3 regions of the Kitasatospora sp. NPDC101155 genome follow, and region 1 is predicted to be linked to each of the others. Evidence: riboswitches for the same ligand, from Rfam matches in the RefSeq annotation. Region 1 holds a riboswitch; each other region holds the start of a gene.

Region 1 (7,657 bases):
CCACCGCCGTCTCGGTGGGGTTCGTGCTCGCGGCCGGGATGAACGGCGCCTTCGACTTCCTGACCTTCCAGGCGGACCGCGGCATCGAGGTCGAGTCGGTCGGCGCGCTGCCGCTGCACTTCGCCCGGATCGCCGGGGCCTGGGACGGCAAGGTCACCATGAACTACGGCTCCCCCGAGATGCTCGGGCCGTGGGTCGGCGTGATCAGCAAGGTGATGTTGGCCGGCACCGTGCTCGGCTTCCTCTGGCTGCTCCTGTGGCGCTTCACCGCCCGCCGCCGCAACGCGGCCACCATGTACGACGCCGCGCTGTGCGCGCTGCTGGTCTTCGTGGTGACCAGCCGGGTGATCAGCCCGCAGTACCTGGTCTGGCTGATCGGCGTCGCCGCGGTCTGCCTGACCGTACGGGGCACCAGCCAGCGCCCGGTGGCGCTGCTGATCCTGATCGCCTGTCCGCTGACGCTGGTCGAGTTCCCGACCATGTTCACCCAGATCCTCGCCAGCGACCCCTGGGCCATCACCGTACTGACCCTGCGCAACCTGCTGCTGCTGACCGCCGCCGTGCTCTCCGGCATCCGGCTCTGGCGCTCCACCCGCGCCGCGGCGGCCCTGCCGCCCACCGTGGTGCTGGACAAGGCCCCGGCGCTGCCGCCCGCCTCCTCCTACCCGGTCCGCCCGGGCATCGCGTACGAGCAGGACCTGCTGGACGGCATCGATCACCCCGCCGGCCGTTGATCCTTGGGCCCGGCCGGGCGCCGGCCGTCCTGGCTAGGCCTTCAGGGACGAGACCTCGGCCAGCCAGAGCGCGGTGAACCCGGCCAGCCCGACGCCCAGCTCACCGCGCAGCAGCCGGTCGATGCGGGGCTCCCGCTCCTCGCCCTGCCCGTCGCCCGCGCCGACCGCCCGGTAGAAGGCGACCAGCCGGTCGGTCCCCCAGCGACGGGCGATCAGGTCACAGGCGAGCCAGGACTGCTCGTAGGCCTGGGCGATGCCGGTGGCACCGGCGGTGAAGTCCGCGTCGGCGGGCAGCGCGGTGGGCAGCTTGCCGGCCGCGACGTCCCGGGCCAGCTCGGGGGCGATCTGCTGGGGGCGGCGGCCGGAGTCCCGGTAGGCGGTCCAGTCGGCGACGCCCTCGGAGAGCCACAGCGGGGTCCAGGCCCGGGTGTCGGCCCTGGTCGCGACGTGGGTGGCCTCGTGGGTGACGACCACCTGCCGGCCGAAGTCGCTGAGCCGCCCGAACGCCTCGGGGTTGACCACCACCCGGTCCGCCGGGGTGTGCCAGGGCGCTCCGGGGGCGGCCACGGTGACCGCCGCCATGCCCGTCCAGCCCGCCGGGTCGGCTTCCAGCAGCCGGGCGAACTGGGTCTCGGTGGCTGGCAGTTCGAGCAGTAGCCGGCCCGGCCAGGCGCCGCCCCACACCGCGCTGACGGCCGGCACCGCCTTGTCCCCGACCGCGACCAGCCCGGCCGGGTCCGGCCCCTCGGCCAGGCCGAGCACCAGGCAGTGCGCGCCGGGGGCGGTACGGGCGGGGCCGAGGTCCCACAGCGCCGGGGGCCCGCTCGCGGCCTCCTCCCGCTCGACCCGCCAGCCACCCGCCTCCCGGACCAGCGCGATCCGGCGCGGGTACACCACCGGGTACTCGTCGTAGCCGGCGATCCGCACCGCCAGTTCGACGGAGGCGGTCAGCCGGTCCGGCCCGTCGGCCGCCGACGACCCCTGATCGGGCGACAGCACCAGGTTGCGGTAGACCGCCTCGGCCCCCGTGAGCCCGGACCGGGCGGGCAGCGAGCGCGCCCGCGCCGCCAGCAGATCGGCCACCTCTGCCCGCTGGTCGGCCGGCCGCCCGGGGGCCGGCGGCGCGGCCGGGGGCAGCGACAGCTGGGTCAGCCCGCCGGCCGCCAGCAGCAGTGCGGCGCGCCGGGACAGCACGCGTCCGGGTATGTCGGCCGGGTCGGAGGTCGTCGTGCTCAGAGCCGGACCACTCCCGCGACCGGCATCGCGTTGACGCTCTCGTACCGCACCTTGGCTCCCGGGTAGGGGGCGTGCACCATCACCCCGCCGCCGGCGTACATCCCGACGTGGTGCATGTCCCGGTAGAAGATCACCAGGTCTCCCGGCCGCGCTTCGGAGAGGCTGATCCGCTGCCCGGCGAAAGCCTGGGCCTGCGAGGTGCGCGGCAGGGTCACTCCGGCCTGCCGCCAGCTGTAGTACATCAGACCGGAGCAGTCGAAGGCGCGGGGCCCGGTGGATCCGTAGACGTACGGCGAGCCGATCATCCGCACCGCGGCGGCCAGCGCGGCTGCCCCGCGCTCGGAGGCGGCCGGGGTGGTGCCGAGGTCCAGCCGGTCGGTGCCGCGGGTGGCGCGCCGCTCGGCGTCGTTGGCGTCCTGGACGAGCATCCGGGCCCGCTCGGCCGCGCCCAGGCTGTTGAGCAGCTTCTGGGCCTTGGCCAGCCGCTGCTGGATCTGCTGCTTGTTCTCGGCCAGCGAGCGCCGGGCCTGGTCCAGTTCGGCGAGCTTGCCCGCGGTCTCGGTGCGGCGCTGGTCGAGCCTGCGCTGACGGCTGGCCAGCTCGTGCAGCGTCTCCCGCTGCCGCTCGGCGGCCTGCCCGAGGGTGCGGGCGCGGGCGAGGTAGGACTCGGGGTCACTGGAGAGCATCAGCTGGGCGGTCTGGGTCATCCCGCCGCCGCGGTACTGCGCCCCGGCCACGGTCGCGAGGTCCCCGCGCAGCTGGTTGAGCTGGTCCTGGCCGGCGGCGACCTCGCCCTGCAGGAGCGCAGTCTCGCTCTGGAGCCGCTTCTGCGCCTCCTGCGCGGCGTTGCACTTCTCGGACGCCCGCTCGGCCTCGTCGTACAGCTGCTCGACCTGCGCCTTGACGTCTCTGAGGTCGGGCGTGCCCGGTGCGCCGGGAGCGGCCTGGGCGCTGCCGCCGGCCGTCACACTCAGGGCCGTGGTGGCGGCCGCGGTCAGCACCAGCGCACGGGCGAGCAGTTGGGAACGACGGTGCACGGACATGGCGGCAGCGGCTCCAATCCTGCGGCGCGGCCCCGCGGCCGCGCCCCAATGGGCGGCCGTCGAGCGGGAGTCCGGTGGCAGACGTTAGCGAGTCCGGGCAAGCGAGTCCAAACCCCTCCCAACCCGAATATTTGACCCCTAATCGGACATCCGCCCGAGCCGCCGGAAAAGCCGCAGGCCCGGCCCTCCGCGGTGGAGGACCGGGCCCGAAACGGCCTGGGCGGGGATCAGACCCGCACGATGGAGGCCAGCGGCATGTTGGAGACCGCCTCGTAGCGAACCGAGGCGCCCGGCTTGGGCGCGTGCAGCACCTGGCCGTTGCCCGCGTAGATGCCGACGTGGTGGGCGTCGCTGAAGAAGATCAGCAGGTCGCCGGGCTGGGCCTGGGAGATGTCCGAGCCGATCCGGGTGCCGGCGCCGGCCTGCTCCTGCGAGGTGCGCGGCAGCGACACGCCGACCTGGTTGAACGCCCAGACCATCAGGCCGGAGCAGTCGAAGGAGCCCGGGCCGGTGGCACCCCACACGTACGGGCTGCCGACCTTGCTCGCGGCGGCGGCCAGCGCGGCGGCACCGTGCGAGCTGCCGGGGGCGACCGGCTTGGCAACCGGCGAGGAGGAGGTGGCGGAACCCGAGGAGCCCGAACCCGAGCTGATGTCGGTGCGGCCGCTGTCGCGCGAGGCACGGTCGGCGGCGGCCTGCTGCTGGGCGGCAGCCTTCGCGGCGGCGTCGGCCTGGGCCTTGGCGTCGGCCGCGGCCTTCTCCTCGGCCTGACGGATCGCCTGGCGCTCCTGCTCGGTCAGGGTGTTGAGCAGGTCCTGCGCGGCCTTCAGCTTGTTCTGGACCTCCTCCTTGGAGGTCTTCAGCTGCTGGGTGGTGGACTCCAGCTCGGCGAGCTTGCCCTGGGCCTCGGTGCGGTCCTGGTCGAGCTTGCGCTGCTCCTCCTGGAGCTGCTTCAGCTGGTTCTTCTGGGTGTCACCGGCCTGGTTGAGCGCACCGGCCTGGTTGAGGAAGTTGTCCGGGCTGGTGGAGAGCATCAGCTGGACGGTCGGGGATATGCCGCCGTTGCGGTACTGCTCCCCGGCGATCTCGGCGAGCCCGCCCTGCATGTCGGTCACCTGGGCCTGCTGCCGGGCCACCTGGTCCTGCAGGCCGGAGACCTGCTTCTCCAGGGCCTGCTGCTTCTCCTGGGCGGCGTTGTACTTCTCGGTCGCCTGCTCGGCCTGCCCGTTGAGCTGGTCGACCTGCTCCTTGACCTGGTCCTTGGTCGGCTGCGGGTCGGCGTGCGCGCCGGACTGCGCGGAGAGGGCGACGGCTGCCGCGGCGACACCGGTCAGGATCGAGACACGGGCGCGGCTGGCGGGCTTGGGACGACGATGGGACGCCACGAAGGCGGACTCCTTCTTCCTACGGCCGCCTACCGGGTGAGCTGACGGGTTCGGGCCGGAAGCATGCCCTACGACGCCTCACGGCCGTTCCACCGGCCGACCTGGCGTCGATTCACCCCGGAGGAACGTGGTTCCCCGGCTCCGCTCCGCAGCACCCCCGACCACTGGGCTCCCCTGTCGGACAGTCGCTTCGACCTGCCCCGCTGTTTCGCGAACTCGACGGTAACCACCGCCGCCACCCAGGCTGGGTGATCGACAGTCGGTGGTTCGGGGCACGACCCTAGTAACTGAACCGTGATCCGTTCAAATCCTTGTCAGAAAAAAGACGGAAGATTGCCCGTGTTCTTTTGTGAAAATGACCGATGGTGATCGCCACCGCACGCAAAGCTGATCGGGTCCCGCCGGCCGACCACGGAACAGACAAGCCCGAAGCGCCACCCCCGGTAGGAGGGTGGCGCGGATCACAGGGCCGGAACCCGGACTTTCGGGCGTGTCGGGGCGTCAGACCCGGCGGATCGTGTTGATCGGCATCGCGTCGGCCTTCATCACCTTCACCACGTCACCGGTGTGCGGCGCGTGGACCACCATGCCGTTGCCGATGTACATCCCGACGTGGTGCCGGTCGCTGCCGTAGATCACCAGGTCGCCCGGCTGGGCCTGGTCCAGCGAGGGCACCCGGGTGCCGACGTCGCCCTGCTCCTGCGAGGTGCGCGGCAGCGAGACGCCGGCCTGGGCGTACGACCAGACCATCAGGCCCGAGCAGTCGAAGGTGCTCGACCCGGTGGCGCCCCAGACGTACGGCGAGCCCTGCTTGCTCATCGCCTTGGCGACGGCCACGGCCGCGTAGCCGCTGGCCGGCGGCAGGCTGCTGAGGTCGACCCGGGCGGTGCCGCGCGAGGCGCGGTCGTCCTGCTGCTGCTGGGCCTTCAGCGCGGCGCGGTCGGCGGCGCTGAGCGAGTTCAGCAGGTCCTGGGCGGCCTTCAGCTTCTGGTTGACGTCCGACTTCGCCTGGTTCAGGTCCTTGGTGGTGGAGTCCAGCGAGGACAGGACGGCGGCGGCCTCGGCCTTCTCCTGGTCCAGCCGGCGCTGCTGGTCGAGCAGGCCCTTGAGCGCCTCGGTCTGGCTGGCGCTGGCCTGCTGGACGCTGGAGGCCTTCTCCAGGTAGCCGGACGGGTCGGAGGAGAGCATCAGCTGGACGGACGGGTCGATGCCGCCGGTGCGGTACTGGTCGCCCGCCACCTCGGCCAGACCCGTCTGCAGCTGGGTCATCTGGTCCTGGCTGCGGGCCACCTGGTCCTGCAGCTGGTCGGCCTGCTTGCGGAGCTGGTCCGCCCGCTCCTTGGCGCCGTTGTACTTCTCCGCCGCCTGCTCCTGCTCCTGCTGGAGCTGGTCGATCTGCGCCTTGACGTCGTCCTTGCTCGGCTGCGGCGCCGCGTGCGCGCCCACCTGGGCGGAGAGGGCGACCGCGGTCGCAGCGGCAGCGGTGAGCACGGAGACCCGCGCGCGGCTCGGCTGCTTGGGACGGCGGTGGGAGGCCAAGGGACCGGCTCCTTCTTCCATCGGACTCACCTGATCGGATGAGATTCCGGAAAATAGGTTTGACGCCAGACCCTAGTGAAGATCTATCCGTTTTGCCACTCCCCCGAAGGCGTGAACTCCGGCCCCCACGCTGACTTCACGGGATCCGCACACCCTCGCAAAACGGACACTGCCCGGACTTCACACCGTCCGACCCGAGGTCAGGGCCGGGCCAGCCGGTTCAGCAGCAGCACCGAGGCCACCGGGCGCGCGCCCGCCTTCCGCACGCCCTCCGCGACCTCCCGGTCGGTGGACACCACCACCACCGGACGGCCCTGCGGCTCGGCCCGCACCAGACGACGGATCAGCTCGTCCGCGGTCTCCCCGGTCCGACTGAACCGTACCCGAACCCCGCGCGGTGGCGCCATGATCACCGGAACGTCCAGGTCCTGCCCGTCGAACACACAGGTGACCTCCGCCTGGGTGCGCTGGGCCAGCATCGCCAGCCCGCCCAGCAGCCGGATCCGCTGCTGCTCCAACGGCAGCGTCGGATAGCCGGTCTTAGTCACGTTGTAGCCGTCCACCACCAGGTGAACCTGCGGGATCGCCAGCAGCTGGTCCAGCAGCGCCGGATCGTCCTCGGCCAGGCCGCGCCGGGCCACGTCGTGCGGCGAGGCCGCCCCCGGCACCACCGCCTCCACCAGGTCCGCCGGGCGGATCTGGGAGACCGGCAGCGCCAGCTCCCGCTGCAGCCCCTGCGCCGACTGCAGCACGGTGTCCAGCAGCAGCCGCAGCCGCATGTCCTCGACGCCGCGCCCCTCGCGGGCCGAACGGCGACCCTGCTCGGCGGCGTTCTCCAGCTCGGACACCCGGTGCCGCAGCCGCCGCGCCTCGCTCTCGGCCGCGCTGCGCTCGGTCACGGCCTGCGCCTTCGCGGCCTCCAGCTCCCCGGTCACCCGCCGGGTCTCGGCCTGCGCCCGGCGGGTGTCGCTCTCCAGCGAGCGCACCTTCTTGCGCAGCGACTCGGCCTCCCGCCGGACGCCCTCGAACTCCGCGCGCTGCCGGTCCAGGTCGGTCCGCGCGGCCGCCCGCACCTCGGCCAGCTCGGCCTGCAGCTTCTCCACCAGCCGGGTGGCCTCCGCGGCCGCGTCCTCGGCGCCCGCCCGCTCGGCCTCCTCGCCGGCCTCGGCGACCAGCCGGCTCCAGCCGGCCGAACGCACCAGGTAGGCGGCGGCTGCGACGTCCATCGGATCGGCGGCGCTGGGAACGGTGCCCGACTCCAGCGCCTTCACCAGATCCGGCTGGCCCAGCCGCAGCCGCTCCGCTATCCGCACCCGGAAGGCCGGCTCGGACTCCAGCGCCGCCGCCAGCGCGGTGGCCGCGTACTTGGCGCGCCGCGCGGGGGTGAACTTGACGTACTGACGCAGGCTCTGCGGCAGCTCCGCGGGCGGCAGCCCGCCCAGCGCGTCCGAGGCCAGCCCGACCACCCGCCGGCGCACCCCCTCGGGCAGCGGCCGGTCGAGCTTCTCGACCGCAAGCTCCGAAGCGGCGTCGGCATCACCGGAGTCACCGGAGTCACCGGAGTCACCGGACTCAGCGGTCTCCGTGAGAGGGGTCTCCGACGGGACCGTCTCGGCGCCCAGCTCCGGTGCCGGCGCAGCGGGCTGAAGCCCCTGCGCTTCGGTGGGCTCCTTCGCTGCGTCCACCACGTCCTCGGCTCCGATCCTGGTCCAGCGGGTGC
Region 2 (7,657 bases), on a different contig from region 1:
TTCGGCGAGCGGAACGGCGAGCGGAACGGCGAGTCCGTCCGGGGCGTGTTCGGAATCCGGCCCGGCCGCCCCAGCCGCCGACGATCGGCGTGACCTCGGCTGTTAGGCTTGCGAAGCGTGAGCGCGAAGCCCCAGATCCCCAATGTCCTGGCCTCCCGGTACGCCTCGGCGACCCTGGCCCAGCTGTGGTCCCCCGAGCACAAGGTGGTCCTTGAGCGCCACCTGTGGCTCGCCGTCCTGAAGGCCCAGCAGGACCTCGGTGTCGAGGTGCCGGCGAGCGCCGTCGCCGACTACGAGCGGGTGATCGACCAGGTCGACCTCGGCTCGATCGCCGCCCGTGAGCGGATCACCCGCCACGACGTGAAGGCCCGCATCGAGGAGTTCAGCGAGCTCGCCGGCCACGAGCAGATCCACAAGGGCATGACCTCCCGGGATCTGACCGAGAACGTCGAGCAGCTGCAGATCCGCCAGTCCCTGGAGCACGTGCGGGACCGCACGGTGGCCGTGCTGGTGCGTCTGGCCAGCATCGCCGCCCAGCACTCCGAGCTGGTCATGGCCGGCCGCTCGCACAACGTGGCCGCGCAGGCCACCACCCTGGGCAAGCGCTTCGCGTCGATCGCCGACGAGTTGCTGGTCGCCTTCCGCCGTCTGGAGGAGCTGATCGCCCGCTACCCGCTGCGCGGGATCAAGGGCCCGGTCGGCACCGCCCAGGACATGCTGGACCTGCTCGGCGGCGACACCGAGAAGCTGGCCGAGCTGGAGCGCCGGGTCGCCGGGCACCTCGGCTTCGAGAACGTGCTGACCAGCGTCGGCCAGGTCTACCCGCGCTCGCTGGACTTCGAGGTGCTCACCGCCCTCGTCCAGCTGGCCGCCGCGCCGTCCAGCCTGGCCAAGACCATCCGTCTGATGGCCGGCCACGAGCTGGTGACGGAGGGCTTCAAGGAGGGCCAGGTCGGCTCCTCCGCGATGCCGCACAAGATGAACACCCGCTCCTGCGAGCGTGTCAACGGCCTGGCCGTGATCCTGCGCGGCTACGCCTCGATGACCGGCGAGCTGGCCGGCGACCAGTGGAACGAGGGCGACGTCTCCTGCTCGGTGGTGCGCCGGGTCGCGCTGCCGGACGCCTTCTTCGCCTTCGACGGCCTGCTGGAGACCTTCCTGACCGTCCTCGACGAGTTCGGCGCCTTCCCGGCCGTGGTCGAGGCCGAGCTGGACCGCTACCTGCCGTTCCTGGCCACCACCAAGGTGCTGATGGGCGCGGTGCGCGCGGGCGTCGGCCGGGAGACCGGGCACGAGGTCATCAAGGAGCACGCCGTCGCCTCCGCGCTGGCCATGCGCGCGGGCGCCCGGGAGAACGAGCTGCTGGACCGGCTGGCCGCCGACGAGCGGATCCCGCTGGACCGGGCCGCGCTGGACGCGCTGCTGGCCGACAAGCTGTCGTTCACCGGTGCGGCCGGGGCGCAGGTCGCCGAGGTGGTCCGCCTGGTGGAGGCCGTCGCGGCGGCCTACCCGGAGGCGGCCAAGTACGCTCCGGCCGACATCCTCTGACGCTTCGTCAGTTGTCCGACGAGGGCCCTGCCACCGTTCCGGTGGCGGGGCCCTCGGGCGTCTTGGTGTGTCCGGGGTCGAGCGGCGGGGTGGTGGTGGCGCAGGGCCAGTCGCAGTTCGGCTCGGCCACCGGGTGCTCCTGGGGGGCGAGCACGTTGCCCCGGACGGTGGCGAAGGCGATCAGCCCGCCGCCGACCAGCAGACCCGCGCAGATCAGCATCGCGGTGTGGAAGGCGGAGTCCACCGAGGACGGCACCCGGTAGGCATCGCCGCTCAGGCCGGCCAGCGCCGGGAGGGCGGCCACCGCGAGCAGGCCGGCCGCGCGGGCGGCGGCGTTGTTGACGCCGCTGGCGATGCCCGCGTGCCGTACATCGACGGCGGCCAGCACCGTCGCGGTCAGCGGTGCGACCAGCAGGGCCATCCCGCTGCCCATCACCGCGACGGCGGGCAGCACGTCCGCCCAGTAGGAGGAGCCGGGGCCGGTGCGCAGCATCAGCAGCACCCCGGCGGCGCAGAGCAGCGGGCCGACGGTGAGCGGGATGCGCGGGCCGATCCGTTTGCCGAGGCGGCCGGCGCGCGCCGACAGGGTCAGCATCAGCACCGTGATCGGCACCAGGGCGAAGCCGGAGACCAGGGGCGAGAAGCCGGACACGATCTGCAGCTGGACCACCAGCAGGAAGAACACCCCACTGAAGGCCGCGTAGACGCAGAGGGTGACCAGGTTCACGGCGGTGAACAGCCGGGACGAGAACAGTCCGAGCGGCAGCATCGGATCGGGTGCGCGGCGCTCGACGGCGACGAAGGCGGCGCCGAGCAGCAGGCCGATCGCGCCGGTGAGCCAGACGGCGGGGGACAGGCCCTCCCCGGCGGCGGTGAGCGCGTAGGTGATCGCGCCGAGGGCGAGTGCGGCGAGCAGCGCGCCGGGCACGTCGAAGCGGCCGGAGGCGGACTCGTCGCGGCTCTCCGGGACGTAGCGGGAGGTGACCGCGATCACGGCGGCGGCCAGCGGCAGGTTCAGCAGGAAGATCCAGCGCCAGCCGGGGCCATCCACCAGCCAGCCGCCGAGGAAGGGGCCGATGGCCGCGGACACCCCGCCGAGACCGGACCACAGGCCCACCGCCGCCGAGCGGTCGTCAGGATGGAAGACGGCCTGGAGCATGGCGAGCGAGCCGGGGGTGAGCAGCGCCCCGCCGATGCCCTGGACGGCGCGGGCGGCGATCAGCACGTTGATGTTCGGGGCGACGGCGCAGGCCGCGGAGGCGGCGGCGAACCAGACCACGCCGATCAGGAAGACCTTGCGCCGTCCGTACCGGTCGCCGAGCGCGCCGCCGAGCAGGATCAGGCCCGCCAGCGTGAGCAGATAGGCGTTCAGCGTCCATTGCAGGGACGCCAGGGAGGCGCCGAGGTCGGCGCCGATCCGGGGCAGGGCGACGTTCACCACGGTGCCGTCGAGCATCGCCATGCTGGAACCGAGCACCGTTGCCAGGAGAACCCAGCGGCCCTGCGCGGTGCCCAGGCGCAGGGTGCCGGCCGTTGAGGTGGCCACGGCCTGATCCTGCGCCCGGCAGGGTGCACGTGACAAGGGTCACCGGGCGGTGTGTCCGGGGTGGGCAGTGCGTGAGCGGACGGTCGCACTGGGCCACCGAGGTCGGCGCAGCGTCGTGGATCAGTGGCGTCGAGTGAATGGATTGTGTACGCACCGTACGGCGGGCCATGCGGAGGGTGACCGCGCCGCGGGGGGTTGTCGCTGGTTCAAGAGATCGACATTGCTTCACCCGAACGGATGGGTTTTAGTTCAGCGACCACCCAGCCAGCCTGGGTGGACCCACCGGGTGGAACGCCGAGTCCTGCCGCTGCCCAGTGGTTCGAACTGAGCTCTGCACGGCAGGAGCGGGGGACCCACAGGTAAGTCGCCGGACCGGAGTCCGCGCTGTTCAGCGCGAACGTCCAGGACCGGCTTGGGGTGAAGCCGCGCATGCGGCCGGGCAGCTCCAGCCCGAACCCGACAGCTCACCTCGCAGGCGTCGGAGAGGAATCCCATGCCTGCTCAGGCTCGTCGTATCGCCGTGCCCCGCGCCGCCCGCATCGGCATCGCCGTCGCCGTCACCGGTGTCTCCTTCGCCCTGCCGCTCGTGACCACGATGAGTGCCCAGGCCCACAATGCCCCGGCCGCCTCGGTCGCGCAGCACGCCGCCGCCGTGGACGCCGTGTCGGCCGCCCCGGCCGCCGCCCACGACGGCTACCTCGTCGTCGGCGGCGACAGCCTGTCCAGGATCGCCGACGCCCGGAACGTCGAGGGCGGCTGGCCCGCGCTGTACGAGCAGAACCGCTCGGTGGTCGGCGCCGACCCGAACCTGATCTTCCCGGGTCAGTGGCTGTCGCTCGCGGCCCACGCCGACGCGGCCGCCGAGCCGGTCGCTCCGGCCGAGCCCGCGGCCCCGGCCGCTCCGGCTGCCCCGGTCACCCAGAGCGCCGCCGCTGCCGCAGACGCTCAGGTGCAGGTTCAGACCGAGGTCGCCAAGCCGGGCGTCCAGGTCCAGACCCAGATTCAGAACGCCGCTCCGGCCAAGGCCGTCACCGCCGCCCCGGTCGCCGCCACCGTCGGCTATGTCGCTCCGCTGGCCAACCCGGTGCCGGGCGAGGCCTACGGCGTGGCCGGCTCGATGTGGGCCTCCGGCCACCACACCGGCCAGGACTTCGTCGCCTCCACCGGCACTCCGGTGCGCGCGGTCGCCAACGGTGTCGTGGTGAAGGCCGGCAACGGTGGTGCCTACGGCAACCAGGTCGAGATCAGGCTCGCCGACGGCAGGTACGCCCAGTACGCGCACCTCTCCGTGGTCGGTGTGAAGATCGGTCAGACCGTCACCGTCGGCCAGCGGCTCGGCCTCTCCGGCGCCACCGGCAACGTGACCGGCCCGCACCTGCACTTCGAGATCCGCACCGGGTCGGAGTACGGCTCGGACATCAACCCGGTCGCCTACCTGCGGGCGCACGGCGTCGCGCTCTGACGCTGCGCAGACCCTGTTCGGACCCCGCGCTGACCGCGGGTTTCAGGAACCACCGCTGGTGCGGGGCGAATCGACCGCCCGGGATGGTCATGTCGGGTGACCGCTCGACCGGGTGATCGCCGCACCGGTGGACATGGGCGCGGGACACGCCCAGGGCCGGCCCGGCTTCGCGAGGACCCCTCGTGGAGCCGGGCCGGCCGTTGCCGTTCGCGGCTCCGGGGGAGTTCGAGTGGTCGGGATCGCGCCGGCGCCGGCGGCCGGAGCGGTACGCGCGGATGGGGCGGATCGTGCTGGAGGACGCCGTCGAGCGGTGACGCCCGGGCGCGGTCAGTTCCGGCGGACGGGCAGGCCGTGCTCGGCGGCGGCCAGCAGCTCGTGCATCCGGTGCCCGAAGTCCTCGGTGTCGCCGGCGGGTTCGGGGAAGACCAGGCGGACGTCGCGGTGGCCGTGCGGGTGGTCCAGACGCAGTACCAGGCCGTAGCGGTCGAGGGCGAGCGGGCGGATGTCCGGGTGCCCGGCGAGCAGGGCCGGGTCGAGCAGGCCGGTGAGCAGGTCGAGGGCGTCGGCGTGCTCGTCGGCCAGGTGGGTGAGCAGCGCGGCCTCGTGCCGGGCCAGCGGGTCGGGGGCGGCGAGGGCGAGGTCGGCGGCGGTGAGCGCGCCGGTGCCGTACGGGGTGGCGAGGACGGCGTGGGCGACGTCCACGCGCAGGTGGACGCTGAGGCCGTCGTCGGCGAGGTGGGCCAGGTGCAGCCGGCCGGCCAGGGTGAGGCGGCCGCGGATCCGGTCGCGGACGGCGACCGGGGACACGTCGGTGACGTCGAGGACGACGGCCAGGCCCTCGGTGGCTCCGGCGGCGGCCGCGGTGAGCGGGGCGTCCAGCGGGGCGCGCAGGCGCAGTCGGGAGCCGTGCACGGAGACCGGGGTGTCCAGGTCGTGGTGTTCGCCGAGGGCGCGGACGGTGAGTGAGGAGGTCGCGCTGAGCAGGCTGTGGACCCGTTCGGCGGTGGTGGGCTCGGGCACCTCGGCGTCGCCGGTGGGCAGACTCATGCGCCCACCTCGCTGCGCCCGGCAGGGGCATTCGCCCACGCGCACCTTTCGATGATTCTCCCCCAGCCTTCGGCCGGGGGGACCCCCATGCTGCGCTCGCTCATGAACGGACCTCCTAATAGTTAGGTGAGCCTAACCTAATGTCCGCGCAGGGGTGTGGCAAGCGGATGGTGGGGTGCGGCGAGGCCCGGACGCGTGACGGCGTCCGGGCCCTCGGGGGTTTCGCGGGGCGTCAGGCGACGACGGCCTGGGCGTCGATCTCCACCAGCATGGGCTCCTGGGGCAGCTCCACGAAGGCCGTGGTGCGGCAGGGCTTCACGCCGCCGGGCTTGATGTTCTCCTCGATGAACTCGGCGTAGACCTCGTTCATCAGCGGGAAGTCGGCGCGCTTGGTGAGGTACACGCGGAACATCACCACGTCCTCGATGGTGGCGCCGCCCGCCTCGACGATGGCCTTGACGTTCTCCAGGGTGCGGCGGGTCTGGGCCCTCACGTCGCCGTGGTGGAGGTACTCGCCGGTGGCCGGGTCCTGCGGGCCCTGGCCGGATACCTGCAGGATCGGGCCCTTGCGGACGCCCTGGGAGAACATCCACGCGGGGGCGGGGGCGCCGTCGGTGCGGATCTCGGGCTTGTCGCCGGTCCGGGGGTGCTCGGACATGGGGTTCCTTTGGATGTGGCGGATCGTCAAATGTGGTCGGGGTGGCCGCAGTCGGCCGAGACGGCGCGGGCGGTGGCGAGCAGTCGCGGGAGGAGGTCCAGCACCTGCTCGTACGGGAGGACGACGTCGGGGACGGAGATGGAGGCGGCGGCGACCACCCGGCCGCTGGCGTCCCGGATCGGGGCGGCCACGCAGTTGATGAAGGACTCGTGCTCGGCGTGGTCCTCGGCCCAGCCCCGGGCGGCGACCTTCTCCAGCTCGGCGAGCAGCGCCTCTGGCGTGGCGAGGGTGCGCTCGGTGTGCGGGGTGAAGTCGATCCCGGCCACCACCCGGCGGCGCTCTGGCAGCGGCAGGTCGGCCAGCAGCACCTTGGACACGGCGGCGCAGTGCAGCGCGGCGCGCAGGCCGATCCGGGAGTACATCCGGACCGGGTGGCGGGAGTCGAACTTGTCGATGTAGACCACCTCGCCGCCCTCGTACGCGGCCAGGTGCACGGTCTGGCCGGTGGCGGCGTTCAGCTCGGCGAGGTGCGGGGCGGCGATCCGGCGGATGCCGCGCTGTTCCAGGGCGAGGCCGGAGAGCGCGAACAGGCCCGCGCCGAGGTGGTAGCGGTAGGCGGAGTCGCGGTAGACGAACCGTTCCTCCTCCAGGCTCTGGAGCAGTCGGAGCACGGTGGTCTTGTGGACGCCGAGCACCTCGGCCAGCTGGTCGAGGGAGCGCTCGCCCTCGCCGAGCTGGGCGAGGATGCGCAGGGCGCGGGTGACGGTCTGGCTCATCGGGCTCGGGCTCCGGTCGGTGGGCTGGGGGGCGTGCTCATCGTGCCCGGGCCCGATCGGCCCGTGCCCCGGTCGGGGCGGCCTGCGGCGGGGGTGGACCGGCCTGGGCTCGGGGCTGTTCGCCGCGGGTTCGCGCTCGGGTGCCTCGGGTCCAGGACTGCTCGCCCCGGACCCGGGACCGGTCGTCGGTGGGCAGCGCCGGGGAGGTGATTCCCTCGGCGCTGACCCGGGTGGCAGCCCAGTCGGCGGGCGAGGCGTCGAGCAGCGCGGCCACCACGGACTCGGGCGGCAGCTCGGCCTGGTCGTCGGGGGCGGTCAGCGCGCAGGCGGCGCTCAGGTGGCCGAGCCGCAGCCGGCCGCGCTGGTCCAGGCCGTGGATCGTGCCGGCCAGGTAGCCGGCCGCGAAGGCGTCACCCGCACCGGTGGCCTCGACCACCTCGACGGCCAGCGCCGGTTCGGCGACCGCCGTACCGTCCCGCTCCAGGGCGGTGACCACCCGGGCGGCGTCCTTGACCACGACGGTGGCGGGGGAGGGGAAGCGGCGGCGCAGCGCGGTGGGCTCGTCGGTGCCGAAGGCGGCCTGTGCCTCGTCGGCGCCGAGCAGCAGCAGATCGGCGGCG
Region 3 (7,657 bases), on a different contig from region 1:
ACGGCGGAGACACGACCTTCGCACCGCGACCACCCGAAACCCGTACGGCAGCCGACTGCAGGCCTGACGGGCCGATGTCCTACGATCTCCGACATGAGCACCGCAGCCATCCCGGGCGCGCCACTGCCCGTCCGTACTCCAGGCTCCCGTGCGCGGGGGCGCCACCGCCGTCCCGAGCGCCCCGAGATCCGCACCGGCTCGCCGGCCCTGGTGCTCGCCGTACCCGCGACCGCCGGGCCCGAGTCCCGCTCGGTCGTCGAGGAACTGCTCTCGATCGTCCGCAGCGAGCACGCCGGCGTCCGGGCCGCGGTCGGCTACCTCCCGACCGACGGCGCCGAGAGCGAGAGCGAGGACGACCGCACCGTCGCCGAGCTGCTGGCCGAGGCCGCCGAGGCCGGCCTGGCGGCGCCCGTCGTGGTGCCGCTGGTACCCGGGCCGCACGACTTCCTGACCGGGCTTCACGCCCTCGCCGCCGAGTACGGCGCGACCGTCACCGACACATTGGGCCCGCACCCGCTGCTGGCCGAGGCCGTGCACGTGCGGCTGTCCGAGGCCGGGCTGGCCCGGGCCGACCGAGCCCGGCTGTTCGCCATCGCGACCGCCGCGGACGGCGTGGTCCTGACCACCGTCGGCGGCGCGGACGCGGCCGCCGCGGCCGGCATCACCGGCGTGCTGCTGGCCGCCCGACTGGCCGTTCCGGTCGTCGCCGCGGCGCTCGACGTCCCCGGCTCGGTGGCCGACGCCGTCAACCACCTCAAGGAGACCGGCTCCCAGCGCCCGGCGCTGGCCCCGCTGGTGATCGGGCCCGAGGCGGACTCGGAGCTGCTCGCCACGGCCGCCGAGGAGACCGGCTGCCCGTCGGCCGCGCCGCTGGGCGCCTACCCGACCGTCGGCCAGCTGATCGCCTCCACCTACCTGGCCGCACTGCCGACGCCGACGCCGGAGGAGCTGGCCCAGGCCGAGGCGGAGGCCGCGGCCGCCGCCGGGGCCGAGGAGGGCTCCCGCGGCGCCCACGCGGCCGCCCAGGGGCCCGTGGAGGCCTAGCCGGACGCCCGCAACCGCCTTTAGCACCCTCCCGCGTACCGAAGGGCCCGGAACGATCGCGTTCCGGGCCCTTCGGCTTGCCGTCGGCCTGCCCCGCGGCTCGCCCTTTTCCGCCACTCCTCCGCCCGCCCCCGCCTTCGGCTCGCCCGCAGCTTGTCCGAGCAGGGGAATTACGGGAGGTATGAGCGATATCAGAAGATAGAGCATAATGTCCGTTTTGTCGCTTTTTGGAGGAAATGCCGGGCCGGATTCCGGCGCTCGATTCACGGCCACTCCCCTATTACGATCGGCGCGCCACCACACGCTTCCACGCTCCGTCACTTCACTTCTGAAGCGGAGACAATTGCGGGAATCCACAGCGACATTGCCGAAAAACGATCATTTACGATCATGATTCGTGTCCGATTTGGCAGCTTCCGCTAAACCGTGATGCGCATCACAGATATTTGCAGTTTGAACTTAAGTCTGCTTAACGTGCTCCTCGTTCGTGACCACACGAACCCAGTTCATCCGCAACGCCGAGTCCTGCCGTCGGATGTCCTGGCAGCGCGAAAACGCATCACGGCAGGAGCGGGGGAACCACAGGTAAGTCGCCCCGGGCCGTTCCTCGGAACGGTCCAGGGCTAGGGGTGAAGCCGCGCCCACAGCGCGGCCGGGCAACTCCAGCCCGAATCCGACAGCTCACCTCGCAGGCGTGGGAGAGGACCGCGTCTTCATGCTGCCCACCAACGGCACCCGCCTGTCCGGCCGTACCCGTCGCGTGATCGCCGCCCTCGGCGTCGCGGGCGTCGGTCTCACCGTCCCGTGCCTCACCACCGGCACCGCCAACGCCGCCCCCGTCGCCACCTGGGACAAGGTCGCCCAGTGCGAGAGCAGCGGCAACTGGAGCATCAACACCGGCAACGGCTTCTACGGCGGCCTGCAGTTCACCTCCAGCACCTGGGCCGCCTTCGGCGGTACCGCGTACGCCCCGCAGGCCAACCAGGCCACCAAGGACCAGCAGATCGCCATCGCCGAGAAGGTCCTCGCCTCGCAGGGCCCCGGCGCCTGGCCCGTCTGCTCGGTCCAGGCCGGCCTCACCAAGGGCGGCGCTCCGGCCGCCGTCGACACCTCCGCCGGCACGGCCGCCAAGCCTGCCGCCAAGCCCGCGCAGAACCAGGCCCCGGCCCCGGCCCCGGCCGCGAAGCCCGCCACGCCGGCCGCGCCCGCCCAGCAGCAGGCGCAGTCGTCCACCGACTACACCGTCGTCGAGGGCGACTGGCTGTCCTCGATCGCCGCGAAGAACAACGTCCAGGGCGGCTGGCAGCACCTGTACGACCTCAACCGCGCCACCCTGACCGAGGGCCCGAACACCATCTACCCGGGCCAGCACCTGACCTTCGGTGACGGCGTCAAGGCCCAGGCCGACAAGTCCTCCTCGTCCACCTCCGGCTCGGACTTCGGCTGGTTCAACCGCTCCCAGAAGGCCGGCCAGGCCGCGAACGGCGGTGTCGTGAACGCCAAGCCGACCGCCCTGACCCAGGCCTCGAAGCCGGCCGCCAAGCCGGCTGCCAAGCCGGCTGCCAAGCCGGCCGCCCAGGCCGCCACCGGCAGCATGGCCGCCGCGGTGTCCTTCGCCGAGTCCAAGGTCGGCCAGGCCTACGTCTACGGCGGCACCGGCAACGGCGGCTGGGACTGCTCGGGCCTGACCCAGGCCGCGCTGCGCGCCGCGGGCATCAACATCCCGCGCGTCGCCGCCGACCAGGCCGCCGCCAGCACCCACGTCTCGCTGGACAGCCTGCAGCCGGGCGACCTGCTGTTCTGGTCGAACAACGGCCAGAACTCCGGCGTGTATCACGTCGCGATCTACATCGGCGGCGGCAAGTACGTCGAGGCCGCCAACCCGAGTTCGGGCGTGCGCGAGCAGACCATCGCCAACTGGGCCCCGGACTTCGCCGGCCGGGTCTGAGCAACGGCCCACGGGCCACGGGCGCACGGGCCACGGGCCCACAGCTGACGGACAACAGAGAACAGCTGACAGGTAGCAGATTTCAGATAACAGATTTCAACATCTGTCAGCCGTCGTCCGAACGCTGACCACCCGCCACCCCCGGGGAGAGTCTGGTCGCTCCTCCCCGGGGGTTCCGGCGTATTCGCATGGTGAAACCCCGGCCCGACGGGCATGCTGCTGCTCTGCACCCGAGGAGGAATCACCATGGCCCAGGTCACCGTCACCCTCGACGCGAACCTCGCGATAGACGCGATGCTGCTCTCCGGCACCAAGAGCCCGCAGGACGCGGTCGAACTGATCCTGCGCGACTACCTGGCCCGCGGCCGCCGCACCGAGACCCGGACCGGCGACGCGGCCGACGGCCACCGGCTCACCGCCGACCGCCCGGCCACCCAGGAGGGCTGACCGGACAGCACGGTCGAGCAGACGCACGCCGACGGGCCCCGGAGAGCAACCGCCCTCCGGGGCCCGTCGGTCGAGCACCGCCATCCGGTACCGGGGTCAGCGCGCGCAGGCCCCTGTGGACCCCCGCATCACCAGCTCCGGCTGGAACATGAACTCCCCGCGCTGGGCGGCGTTCCCGCCGACCTCCTCCAGCAGCGCGTCCACCGCCGCCGTGGCCATCGCCTCGACCGGCTGGCGGATCGTGGTCAACGGCGGCTCGGTGAAGGCGATCAGCGGCGAGTCGTCGAAGCCGACCACCGACACGTCCTGCGGCACCGACAGCCCGCGCTGCCGCACCGCCCGGATCGCCCCGAGCGCCATCATGTCGCTCCCGCAGACGATCGCCGTGCAGCCCTTGTCGAGCAGCGCACCGGCTGCCGCGTGCCCGCCCTCCACGCTGAACAGCGTGTGGTGGACGAGTTCCTCCGCCTCCTCCTGGCTGCGCCCGAGCACCTCGCGCATCGCGGCCGTGAAGCCCTCGATCTTGCGCAGCACCGGCACGTACCGCCGCTGCCCGACCGCGAGCCCGATCCGCTCGTGCCCGAGTTCGGCCAGGTGCTGGACGGCCATCCACATCGCGGCCCGGTCGTCCGGCGAGATGAACGGCGCGTCGATCCGCTCGCTGTAGCCGTTGATCAGCACGAACGGCACCCCGCGCCCGGCCAGCCGGGCGTAGCGGTCGTGGTCGGCGGTGCTGTCGGCGTGCAGCCCGGAGACGAAGACGATGCCCGCCACGCCCCGGTCGACGAGCATCTCGACCAGTTCGTCCTCGGTGGACCCGCCCGGCGTCTGGGTGCACAGCACCGGCGTGTAGCCGTGCCGGCTGAGCACCTGCTCGATCACCTGCGCCAGCGCGGGGAAGATCGGGTTGCTCAGCTCCGGCGTGATCAGCCCGATCAGCCCGGCGCTGCGCTGGCGCAGCCGGGTCGGCCGCTCGTAGCCGAGCACGTCGAGCGCCGCCAGCACGGTCTGCCGGGTCGCGGCGGAGACGTTCGCCTTGCCGTTGAGCACGCGGGAGACGGTGGCTTCGCTGACCCCCGCCTGCGCCGCGATGTCTGAGAGTCGCGCCGTAGTCACGGGCCCAGAGCCTATTGCACCCACGTCAGACCGCCCACCAGCCGGTGCTGTCCGGAGCGAGCACCGTCTCGCCGCCGTCCACCACGAGTTCGGTCGAGGCGAGCAGCAGTCGACCGGGCGCTGCTATCCGCACGGGCTCGCCGGTGGTGTTCACGGTGCAGACGAAGGAGCCGCGGCGGAAGGCCAGGGCACCCTCGGGGGCGTCCAGCCACTCGACCTCGGTACCGGCGCCCAGGTCGGGCTGCGCACGGCGGACGGCCAGCGCGCTGCGGTACAGCTCCAGGGTGGAGGTCGGGTCGCCGGTCTGCGCCTCGACGCTGAGTGCGGCCCACTCGGCGGGCTGCGGCAGCCAGGACGGCCCGCCCGCCACCGGACCGAAGCCGTACGGGGCCTCGGTGCCGGACCACGGGATCGGGACGCGGCAGCCGTCGCGGTAGCCGTCCTGGCCGGCCTGGCGGAAGAAGGACGGGTCCTGGCGGACCTCGTCCGGCAGGTCGGTGACGTCCGGCAGGCCGAGTTCCTCGCCCTGGTAGACGTAGGCGGAGCCGGGCAGCGCGAGCATCAGCAGGGTGGCGGCGCGGGCCCTGCGCAGACCCAGCGAACGGTCGCCGGGGGTGCGGATCTGGGTGCCGAGGCCCGGCTCGTTGGCGAAGCGGGTGGCGTGCCGGGTGACGTCGTGGTTGGACAGCACCCAGGTGGTGGGGGCGTCGACCGGGCGCATCGAGTCGAGCGACAGGTCGATCACCTCGCGCAGCGCGGTGGCGTCCCAATCGGTGCCCAGGTACTGGAAGTTGAAGGCCTGGTGCAGCTCGTCGGGGCGGACGTAGTTGGCGGTGCGCTGGACGGTCGGGGTCCAGGCCTCGGCGACACCGATCCGCTGGCCCGGGTACTCGTCGAGGATCTTGCGCCAGCTGCGGTAGATCTCGTGCACGCCGTCCTGGTCGAAGAACGGCATGACGTCGTTGCCGAGCAGCTTGAGCTGGTCGGCGCCGCCGAGGTCGGGCAGGCCGGGGGCCTTGACCAGGCCGTGGGCGACGTCGATGCGGAAGCCGTCCACGCCCATGTCGAGCCAGAACCGCAGGATCGAGCGGAACTCGTCGGCGACGGCCGGGTTCTCCCAGTTGAAGTCGGGCTGCTCGGGGGCGAACAGGTGCAGGTACCAGTCGCCGGGGGTGCCGTCCGGGTTCTCGGTGCGGGTCCAGGCCGGGCCGCCGAAGATGGACTCCCAGTCGTTGGGCGGCAGTTCGCCGTTCTCGCCCTTGCCGGGGCGGAAGTGGTAGCGGTCGCGCAGCGGGGACGCGGGGCCCTCGCGCAGGGCGCGCTGGAACCACTCGTGCTGGTCCGAGGAGTGGTTGGGCACGAGGTCGACGATGATCCGCAGGCCCAGCCCGTGGGCGTCCCGGATCAGGGCGTCGGCGTCCAGCAGGGTGCCGAACATCGGGTCCACCGCGCGGTAGTCGGCGACGTCGTAGCCCGCGTCCGCCTGCGGCGAGGCGTAGAACGGGGAGAGCCAGACGGCGTCCACGCCGAGGTCGCGCAGGTACGGCAGGCGGCTGCGGATGCCCGGCAGGTCGCCCATGCCGTCGCCGTTGGAGTCGGCGAAGCTGCGCGGGTACACCTGGTAGATGACCGCGTCCCGCCACCAGCCTCTGGACGCGCTGACGTTCGCCTCGTGAGCGGTGTCGGCGGCAGGCCGGGAGGTGTCGGCCAGGTTCTGGGTCATGGACGGTATCCCTTGGGGACTAGAGGAGCGGGGAGCGCTGTGTCTTCGAGGAGCGCAAGGCCTCGCGAAGTGCCGGGACTTCGTGGAGCGTTACGACTTGGAGGCACCGGCGGTCAGGCCGGTGACCAGGTGACGCTGCACCAGGTAGAAGAAGGCCGCGGACGGGATCGCGATCAGCACCGCGGTGGCGGCCATCAGGTTCCACTGGGCGTCGTGCTCGCTGACGAAGCTCTGCAGGCCGACGGCCAGCGTGTACTTGTCGGAGCTGAGCATGAAGGTGGAGGCGAACGGCACCTCGGCCCAGTAGGTGAGGAAGGAGTAGAAGGCCGCGACCGCCAGGCCCGGGCGGGCGAGCGGCAGCACCAGCCGCCAGAAGGTGCCGAAGGGGCTGAGCCCGTCGACCCGGCCGGCCTCGTCGATCTCCACCGGGATGGTGTCGAAGTAGCCCTTCAGCAGCCAGGCGCAGTACGGCACGGTGGTGGTCGAGTAGACCAGGATCAGCCCGGCGTAGCTGTCCAGCAGGCCGAGCGCGGAGAGCATGGTGTACATCGGCACGATCAGCACCGCGATCGGGAACATCTGGGTGACCAGCAGCGACCACATCAGCGGCTTGTGCCCGGGGAACTTCATCCGGGACACGGCGTACCCGGCGGTGGCGGCGAGCATGACGCCGAACACGGTGGTGATACCGGCGACCAGCAGGGAGTTGCCGAACCAGGTGAAGAAGTCGGTGTCGCCCAGCACCTGCTGGTAGTTCGACAGCGTGAGCTTGCCGAAGATGTCGCCGGGGTGGAGGTAGTCGTTCTTGTCCGGCCCGAGCGAGACGAACAGGATCCACGCGACCGGGAACAGCGCGATCAGTCCGGCCAGGATCAGGACGCCGTGGGACAGCGCCTTGGCCAGCGGGCTGCTCTCGCCGCGCGGCCGGAACTTCGCCGGCCGGGCGGTCGGGGCCGCGGTCGCCGCGGCGGCGGGGCGTTCGGTGGTGGTGCTCATCGGGTTACCTGCCTTCGTGGGTCAACTGGGTCCGGGGCCTCAGCCGTTGGCCTGCTCGTTGCGGGCGAGCCAGCGCCGGTAGAAGGCAGTGAAGACGATCAGGATGGACAGCAGGATCACGCCGTAGGCAGCGGACCCGGCGTAGTCCCGGGGGATCTGGCCGAAGCCGAGTCGGTAGGCCCAGGTGACCAGCAGCTGGGCGTCGGGGGCGCCGGAGCCGAAGAGCAGGTAGATGACGTTGAACTGGTTGAAGGTCCAGATCACGCCGAGCAGCACGACGGTGGAGGAGACGGTCCGCAGCCCGGGCATGGTGACGTAACGGAACTGCTGCCAGCGGGTGGCGCCGTCCATCTCGGCGGCCTCGTACAGCTCGGCCGGGATCG

What was found. Region 1 has a riboswitch for cyclic di-AMP ahead of ACIRYZ_RS05370 (NlpC/P60 family protein). Riboswitches for the same ligand answer to the same signal wherever they lie in the genome.
Region 2: linked by a shared signal. The riboswitch ahead of ACIRYZ_RS36140 (peptidoglycan DD-metalloendopeptidase family protein) and the one ahead of ACIRYZ_RS05370 (NlpC/P60 family protein) in region 1 are both predicted to bind cyclic di-AMP.
Region 3: linked by a shared signal. The riboswitch ahead of ACIRYZ_RS02630 (transglycosylase family protein) and the one ahead of ACIRYZ_RS05370 (NlpC/P60 family protein) in region 1 are both predicted to bind cyclic di-AMP.

Annotation. Positions count from the first base shown of each region.
Region 1 covers NZ_JBIWPN010000003.1:140,352-148,008, reverse strand. The annotation lists gene ACIRYZ_RS05385 (glycosyltransferase 87 family protein) at 1-734, shown strand, start outside; gene ACIRYZ_RS05380 (hypothetical protein) at 768-1,928, opposite strand; gene ACIRYZ_RS05375 (NlpC/P60 family protein) at 1,967-3,013, opposite strand; gene ACIRYZ_RS05370 (NlpC/P60 family protein) at 3,241-4,398, opposite strand; cyclic di-AMP (ydaO/yuaA leader) riboswitch at 4,409-4,562, opposite strand; gene ACIRYZ_RS05365 (NlpC/P60 family protein) at 4,900-5,937, opposite strand; gene ACIRYZ_RS05360 (NYN domain-containing protein) at 6,138-7,559, opposite strand.
Region 2 covers NZ_JBIWPN010000040.1:34,509-42,165, forward strand. The annotation lists gene purB (adenylosuccinate lyase) at 118-1,548, shown strand; gene ACIRYZ_RS36135 (MFS transporter) at 1,556-3,094, opposite strand; cyclic di-AMP (ydaO/yuaA leader) riboswitch at 3,407-3,585, shown strand; gene ACIRYZ_RS36140 (peptidoglycan DD-metalloendopeptidase family protein) at 3,588-4,556, shown strand; gene ACIRYZ_RS36145 (hypothetical protein) at 4,739-4,870, shown strand; gene ACIRYZ_RS36150 (DUF2470 domain-containing protein) at 4,884-5,603, opposite strand; gene ACIRYZ_RS36155 (RidA family protein) at 5,836-6,261, opposite strand; gene ACIRYZ_RS36160 (IclR family transcriptional regulator) at 6,288-7,037, opposite strand; gene ACIRYZ_RS36165 (sugar kinase) at 7,075-7,657, opposite strand, start outside.
Region 3 covers NZ_JBIWPN010000002.1:14,859-22,515, forward strand. The annotation lists gene ACIRYZ_RS02625 (hypothetical protein) at 94-1,044, shown strand; cyclic di-AMP (ydaO/yuaA leader) riboswitch at 1,551-1,752, shown strand; gene ACIRYZ_RS02630 (transglycosylase family protein) at 1,739-2,992, shown strand; gene ACIRYZ_RS02635 (hypothetical protein) at 3,239-3,439, shown strand; gene ACIRYZ_RS02640 (LacI family DNA-binding transcriptional regulator) at 3,536-4,555, opposite strand; gene ACIRYZ_RS02645 (glycoside hydrolase family 13 protein) at 4,581-6,278, opposite strand; gene ACIRYZ_RS02650 (sugar ABC transporter permease) at 6,369-7,274, opposite strand; gene ACIRYZ_RS02655 (carbohydrate ABC transporter permease) at 7,314-7,657, opposite strand, start outside.